Linked DNA regions of Desulfovibrio desulfuricans. The protein of the gene in region 2 interacts with the protein of the main gene of each other region in a pairwise test. Links are inferred from orthologs where the notes say so. Each region holds a gene or a part of one and is shown on either strand. Other genes may lie near its edges. The genes, in order: def and NE637_RS05520.

The links.
Region 1: the proteins of NE637_RS05520 (region 2) and def interact in binary tests that used the Escherichia coli proteins (3 or more experiments, as listed by UniProt). The link is inferred for Desulfovibrio desulfuricans from one-to-one orthologs.

Annotation. Positions count from the first base shown.
Region 1 is NZ_JANFYZ010000004.1:332,582-335,735, reverse strand. Bases 320-3,154 are described here. They hold def (peptide deformylase), read right to left. Parts: upstream 2,079-3,154; coding sequence 1,560-2,078; downstream 320-1,559. Other genes in these bases: aspS (aspartate--tRNA ligase), read right to left, coding at 2,094-3,154; fmt (methionyl-tRNA formyltransferase), read right to left, coding at 574-1,587; NE637_RS07285 (DUF116 domain-containing protein), read right to left, coding at 320-405. In the rest of the region: more of NE637_RS07285, read right to left, coding at 1-319. UniProt on the Escherichia coli protein: Removes the formyl group from the N-terminal Met of newly synthesized proteins. Requires at least a dipeptide for an efficient rate of reaction. N-terminal L-methionine is a prerequisite for activity but the enzyme has broad specificity at other positions.
Region 2 is NZ_JANFYZ010000003.1:278,017-281,282, reverse strand. What follows is about bases 320-3,266. They hold NE637_RS05520 (aspartate-semialdehyde dehydrogenase), read right to left. Parts: upstream 2,343-3,266; coding sequence 1,296-2,342; downstream 320-1,295. Other genes in these bases: asnS (asparagine--tRNA ligase), read right to left, coding at 2,567-3,266; NE637_RS05525 (aminotransferase class IV), read right to left, coding at 320-1,234. Outside these bases: NE637_RS05530 (glycosyltransferase), read right to left, coding at 1-284; more of NE637_RS05525, read right to left, coding at 284-319.

The DNA.
Region 1 (3,154 bases), on a different replicon or contig from region 2:
GCCACTGGCAAGCACCAGTTCGTTGTTCACCTTGATAAAGCTGCGCCGCACTCTTCCTCTGTCAATACCAACTGCCTTTGCAAGCAATTCCATAAGTGGAAAAAACAGACGGATGGTGACATGCCGCACACTGTCTACACCAGGAAGAGATTTACCCGTATAAATATGAAATATAAGAATAATGCAGAGCCATAACAAGGCGATGATAACAACAAAACCAAAACCCATGCTCAGCGTAGGCAGCCAGTGTTGCGTAGAAAAAAAACCAACCCACGGCAAAATAAGAAAAAACGCAACCCCGAGGCACAGCAGAAGGCACGAGGCCAGCATGAGCCCGATAAAAACGCGCTTTCGCGCACCACCATACTGCTCTGGCGGCAAAGAAAAGGGCGACTTACGAAACATGTGACCTCGGTTTGATGAGTCAGAAGCAAAAAATAGCCTTGAGCCTAAAAATCGCACAAAACTGCCCTTATGAAAAGCGCAAGCACGCAACATGATGCATAGGTCAAAAAAAGAAAAAACGAGGCTCAAAAGAGCCTCATTAAAAATACCCATTGCGGAAAAAAGACATTACTCCCCTGGTTCAGGAGCTCTTGCCAGACCGCAAACACCCCTTGGCAACCCGCGCAACACTCCGTTGAGCAGATCACGCACGGACATCTCTTTTTTCCCTTGAGGCTTGACCGTAGACAGCACATACCAGCAATCAGCGCAGGCAATGCTCAACCCCTCAGCATCGATCCGCAATGTACCCGGAACATGGCCTTGTGCAGATTGCCCCACCCTGCCAGGAGCAAGAATGAGCGAAAGGGGGTCGCGTTGCTTGCCATCGGAATCAACAGTTTCAAGCACAGCACGCGCACCTGGCCACGGGGTAACACCCCGCACCCGCGCATGTACCTGCACGACAGGAAGCGACCAGTCGATAAAGCCGTCTTCCTTGGAAATTTTAGGAGCGTAGGTGGCGAGAGCATCGTCCTGATCCACAGCCTGTGCCTTGCCATCAAGAATATCATCAAAAACGCGCACAAGCAGTTCTGCGCCAATTCCTGCAAGGGCATCGTGCAGGGAACCGGCCGTATGCTCACCGATGGGCAGGCCATCGGTGGCGAAAACCGGCCCCGCATCGAGCTTGCGCACAATGCGCATAATGGAAATGCCAGCTCGGGCGTCAGGATGCCAGCCTTCCATCACTGCCCGCTGAATAGGGGCAGCACCACGCAGGCCAGGCAAAAGCGAAGCATGCACGTTGATGGTATCAAGCGTGGGCATGGCAAGGACAGCGTCCGGCAAAATGAGGCCATAGGCCGCCACAGCCAGCAGGTCTGGTTTGAAAGCCGCCAGCTCCGCCTGGGCTTCTGCACCCTTCAGGCTGGCAGGCTGCATGACGGGCAGGCCAAGTTGCAAGGCGAGCTTTTTTACAGGAGATTCAGCAAGTTTGTGGCCGCGCCCTGCTGGTCTGTCCGGCTGGGTGTATACCGCCACTATTTCGCCACGAGGCCAGGCCGCCAGCCTTTTCAGGCTGGCGGCGGCAAACTCGGGCGTTCCCATAAAGACTATACGGCACTTTTTCGTTTGAGCCATTTTTTCACCTTGCTGTCGTACAGGGTGCGGCGCAGGCGGCTGATCTTGTCGATAAACAGTATGCCGTCCAGATGGTCATATTCATGCTGGATAATGATGGCCGGGAATTCTTCCAGATCTTCATCAATGATATTGCCGTCCAGATCCGTTGCATGCAGGTGCACGTTGCTCATGCGCTTAACGTCGGCCCTGTAGTTCATGGGAACAGAAAGGCAGCCCTCCTGTTCGCTCAGAACTTCCTCGCCGGAGAGGGTCAACACAGGGTTAATCAGCACCCTGGGCTGCTTTTCCTCGTCCTTCATGGCCGGATCCATCACAAGCATACGGATATTGCGCCCGACCTGCGGCGCAGCAAGGCCAACACCAGGGGCAGCGTACATGGTTTCAAGCATGTCGGCAGCAAGCTGGCGAATGTCGTCCGTCACCTCGGCAACAGGTTCACAAACCTCTTTGAGCCTGGGGTCAGGATAGGTGACAATATCAAGAATCATGCAGACGTCTGCCTCCTACGCTTTGTCGGCTGTAGCGCCGTCCTTTTTCTGCTCTGCGCCGGGCACTTCACGCAAGCGCAGACCGAGATCCCGCAACTGACGCGAAGACACCGGGGAAGGCGCGTTGGTCATGAGGCAGGTTGCCTTCTGCGTCTTGGGGAAGGCAATGACATCACGGATGCTGGACGAACCAGAAAGCAGCATAACCAGCCGGTCAAGGCCAAAAGCCAAACCGCCATGCGGCGGCGCACCAAGATCAAGCGCCTGAATGAGGAAACCGAACTGCTCTTCGGCCTGCTCTGGCGTAAAGCCAAGAGCTTCAAACATACGGCGCTGCACTTCACCGGAGTGGATGCGGATGGAACCGCCGCCCACTTCGCAGCCATTGAGCACCATATCATAGGCGCGGGCGCGCGCCTTGGCCGGGTCAGTAACCATCAGTTCCATATGGCCGGGCGCAGGCGAGGTGAAGGGATGGTGGCAGGCCACATAACGCTTGGCTTCCTCGTCGTATTCGTACAGCGGAAAGTCCGTAACCCACAGGAAGTTGAAGCTGTTTTCAGGAATCAGCTTCAAGTGGTTGGCAAGATGCACACGCAGGTTGCCAAGGGCGGCGTTGACCATGGAAGCCTCGCCCGCCTGGAAAAAGACAATGTCGCCGACCTGAAGATCAAGCGCTTCTGCAATGCCCTTGCGTTCTTCGTCCGAAAGGAACTTGGCGATGGGCGACTGCCATTCGTCGGCCTTGATCTTGATCCAGGCCAGACCCTGAGCGCCATAGATTTTGACAAATTCGGTAAAGGCATCAATTTCCTTGCGGGTCATGGATTCGCCGCCAGGAACCTTCATACCCTTGACCAGCTGCGCAGTGGCAAAAAGCTTGAAGCCGGAGCCACGCACAATATTCGTGATATCCACAAGCTCAAGGCCAAAACGGGTGTCGGGCTTGTCCACGCCATAACGGGCCATGGCTTCGTCCCAGGGCATGCGAGGGAAGGGAAGAGTCAGATCCTTGCCCATCACGTCCTTGAACACGCGGGCCATGAGGCCTTCTGCGATGCCCATGACCTGTTCTT
Region 2 (3,266 bases):
TTGCGCTGCCAGAGCCACAGACGCATGAAATCCATTGGTCCGCCTGCCGTGAGTATGGGCAGGTTCAGCGCGGCGGCGCGGCGGTGCAGGCGCGAATTTTTCTGGCACAGCAGCATGGGGGCCAGCCTGCCGCCGTCTCGCATGGCGCAGGCCAGGGCCAGCGCGTGGTCTTCTTCCAGCCGGGCAAGGCGTATGGGCGCGCCCATTTCTGTCCAGTGGCGCTGCTCTTCGGGTGAGGCGGGGCCGTCAGTGGTCTGTTGCAGGGCAATAAGCAGAACACGCATCAGAGGGGCGCGCCTTTTTTCAGCATATAGTCCAAAAGAACATCCTTGAGCCACAGGGCCACAGGGCCGGGCTTGCCAGCATGCGCGCCATGACCCACGGGCTTGCCGTCAAAATGGGTGATGCCCACGCAAAGGGTGGAGCTGGTGAACAGCAGCATTTCACTGGCGCTGTCTATGGCTGCGCGGGGAATGGGCATCTGCACGACAGGCATGCGCTCTGCGGCAACTTCCATGGCGGCCAGCAGGGTGGTGCCCGGCAGAATGCGCCTGATTTCAGGGCAGAGCAGGCGGCCCTGCGCGTCCACAAGGCCCACGTTGGCCACGGCCGCCTCGCCCATGATGCCGTTTTCGTCAAAGGTCACGGCCACGTCCATGCCCTTCTGGCGGGCTTCCATGGCCATGAACACATTGGGCAGATAGTTGGTATTCTTGATGCGGGCCAGATATTTCTGCTTGGGCGGGATGGCGCTGGCAAAGGCTGTGAGGCCTTTTTCATAGAAGGCCGCCGTGGGCAGGGCCTTTTTGAGGGCCACAATGTACAGGCCAGCCTGGGGGCATTCGGCGGGTGAAATGCCGAATCCGCCGGGGCCTCGGCTCAGAAAAACGCGCAAGTCGCCATTGTCCACGCCTGCGGCAAGGGCCACATCAAGTATGTGCTGGCGCAGGGCTTCCCATGTGCAGGGCGGCGTGATGGAAAGGGCCGCAGCGCCGTCCACCAGCCGGGCCAGATGCGCATCCAGCCCAAAAATTGTGCGTTGACGAAAACTGATGCTTTCAAAAAGGCCGTCGCCGCGATGGCAGATATGGTCATCAAGGGGCAGCAGCAGAAGACGCGGGTCGGTGCAGATATGCCCCACCCGGTGGTCATAAAAAGCGAGAACCTGCTCCGACCCTGGCCGGGGCGCGGAAAGCAGGGCCTTGAGATATGTTTCAGCGTCTACAGCTTGCACCGCAAAGGCCTCCAAAGCGCACGGGCGCGCAGATCAACGAGACCCGCGCGCCCGTAGGCAATTACTTCAGGAACACGTTTTTGTCGGTCACGCGCAGCAGATCGCGCTTGATCAGTTCTTCGCCGATCTGCACGGCGTTGAGGGCTGCGCCCTTACGCACGTTGTCGGCCACAATCCAGAGGTTCAGGCCGTTTTCAATGGTTTCGTCCTCGCGGATGCGCCCCACGTAGGTTTCATCCTCGCCCACGCAGTAGGAGGGCATGGGGTACATGAGTTCGCGGGGATTATCGACCACGCGCACGCCGGGAGCCTGCGAAAGCATGACGCGGGCATCCTTGGCTGTGAGTTTCTTTTCGGTTTCAATGTTCACCGATTCGGCGTGGCAGTAGAACACCGGCACGCGCACACAGGTGGCCGTAACCTTGACCGAAGGATCTTCAAATATTTTGACGGTTTCATGAACCATCTTCATTTCTTCCTTGGTGTAGTCGTTATCAAGAAAGACATCGATGTGCGGCAGTGCGTTGAAGGCAATGCGGTAGGGATAGGTATTGCATTCCGGGTCGCGGCCATTGAAGAGGTCGCGCACCTGGCGTTCCAGTTCTTCAATGCCCTTCTGCCCGGTGCCGGAAACCGCCTGATAGGTGGAAACCACAACGCGCTTGATTTTGACGGCGTCGTGCAGGGGCTTGAGCACCACCAGCATCTGGATGGTGGAGCAGTTGGGGTTGGCAATGATGCCGTTGTGGCCCTCAAGGGCGTGGGCGTTGACTTCCGGCACCACCAGGGGGCAGCGGTCGTCCATGCGCCATGCAGCGGAATTGTCCACCACCACGCAGCCAGCCTTGGCCGCATGCGGGGCAAATTTTTGCGAAGTGCTGCCGCCGGCGGAAAAAATGGCCAAATCAATGCCCTCAAAGACATCTTCTTTAAGCTCTTGCACGGTCAGCTCTTTGTCGCCATACGGCACCTTGGTGCCCGCAGAACGGGCGGACGCAAAGGCGCGTATTTCAGTGGCGGGAAAGTCCCTTTCGTGCAGGGTCTTGAGCATTTCACGGCCTACGGCGCCTGTGGCGCCTACAACGGCTACAGTCAGCTTCTTGCTCATGGTATTTCGCTCTCCTTGGGCGATGGGCGGCGGCTCGATGCCTCCAAAAAGGTGAGCGCGTACTATACCCGGCAAAAAGGCAAATGTGAAGGGCATGGCGGCCCAGCTACGGCGCTGCCTCGGGCTTTTTTGCGTTTTTTGCGGTTCGCGTACAGGCGGGTTGAAAAAAGCCAGCCCGCCGCTTTCGCAACAGGCTGGCCAAAAGGTATCCTATCGGAATCGTTCTAGAATTCAAGATTTCCCGGAGTACGGGGGAAGGCAATGACGTCGCGAATATTGGTGATGCCGGTCAGCATCATGAGCAGACGCTCGAAGCCAAGGCCAAAACCGGCATGGGGCGCTGTGCCGAAACGGCGCAGATCCATGTACCACCAGTAATCTTCCGGATTCTGGCCAAGCTCCTGAATGCGGGCGGTCAGGCGGTCAAGGCGTTCCTCGCGTTGCGAGCCGCCGATGAGTTCGCCGATGCGCGGCACCAGCATGTCCATGGCGGCAACGGTTTTGCCATCGTCATTCTGACGCATGTAGAAGGCTTTGATTTCCTTGGGGTAATCATACACAGCCACAGGCTTTTTAAAATGCTCTTCCGCCAGATAGCGTTCGTGCTCGGTTTGAAGGTCCGTGCCGAATGAAACAGGAAAGGCAAATTCCTTGCCGCATTTTTGCAGGATTTCCACGGCTTCCGTGTACGAAACGCGGGCAAAGGGCGCAGCCACCATGCCCTTGAGGCGTTCAATGAGGCCCTTGTCCACAAAGCTGTCAAAGAGCTTGAGGTCGGATTCGCAGTGGGCGAGGGCGTGTTCGATCACGTGCCGGGTAAGGCTTTCGCCCAGTTCCATGAGGTCTTGCAGGTCGGCAAAGGCCATTTCCGGCTCAATCATCCAGAACTCGGCGGCGTGCCGCGGCGTATTGGAATTTTCGGCG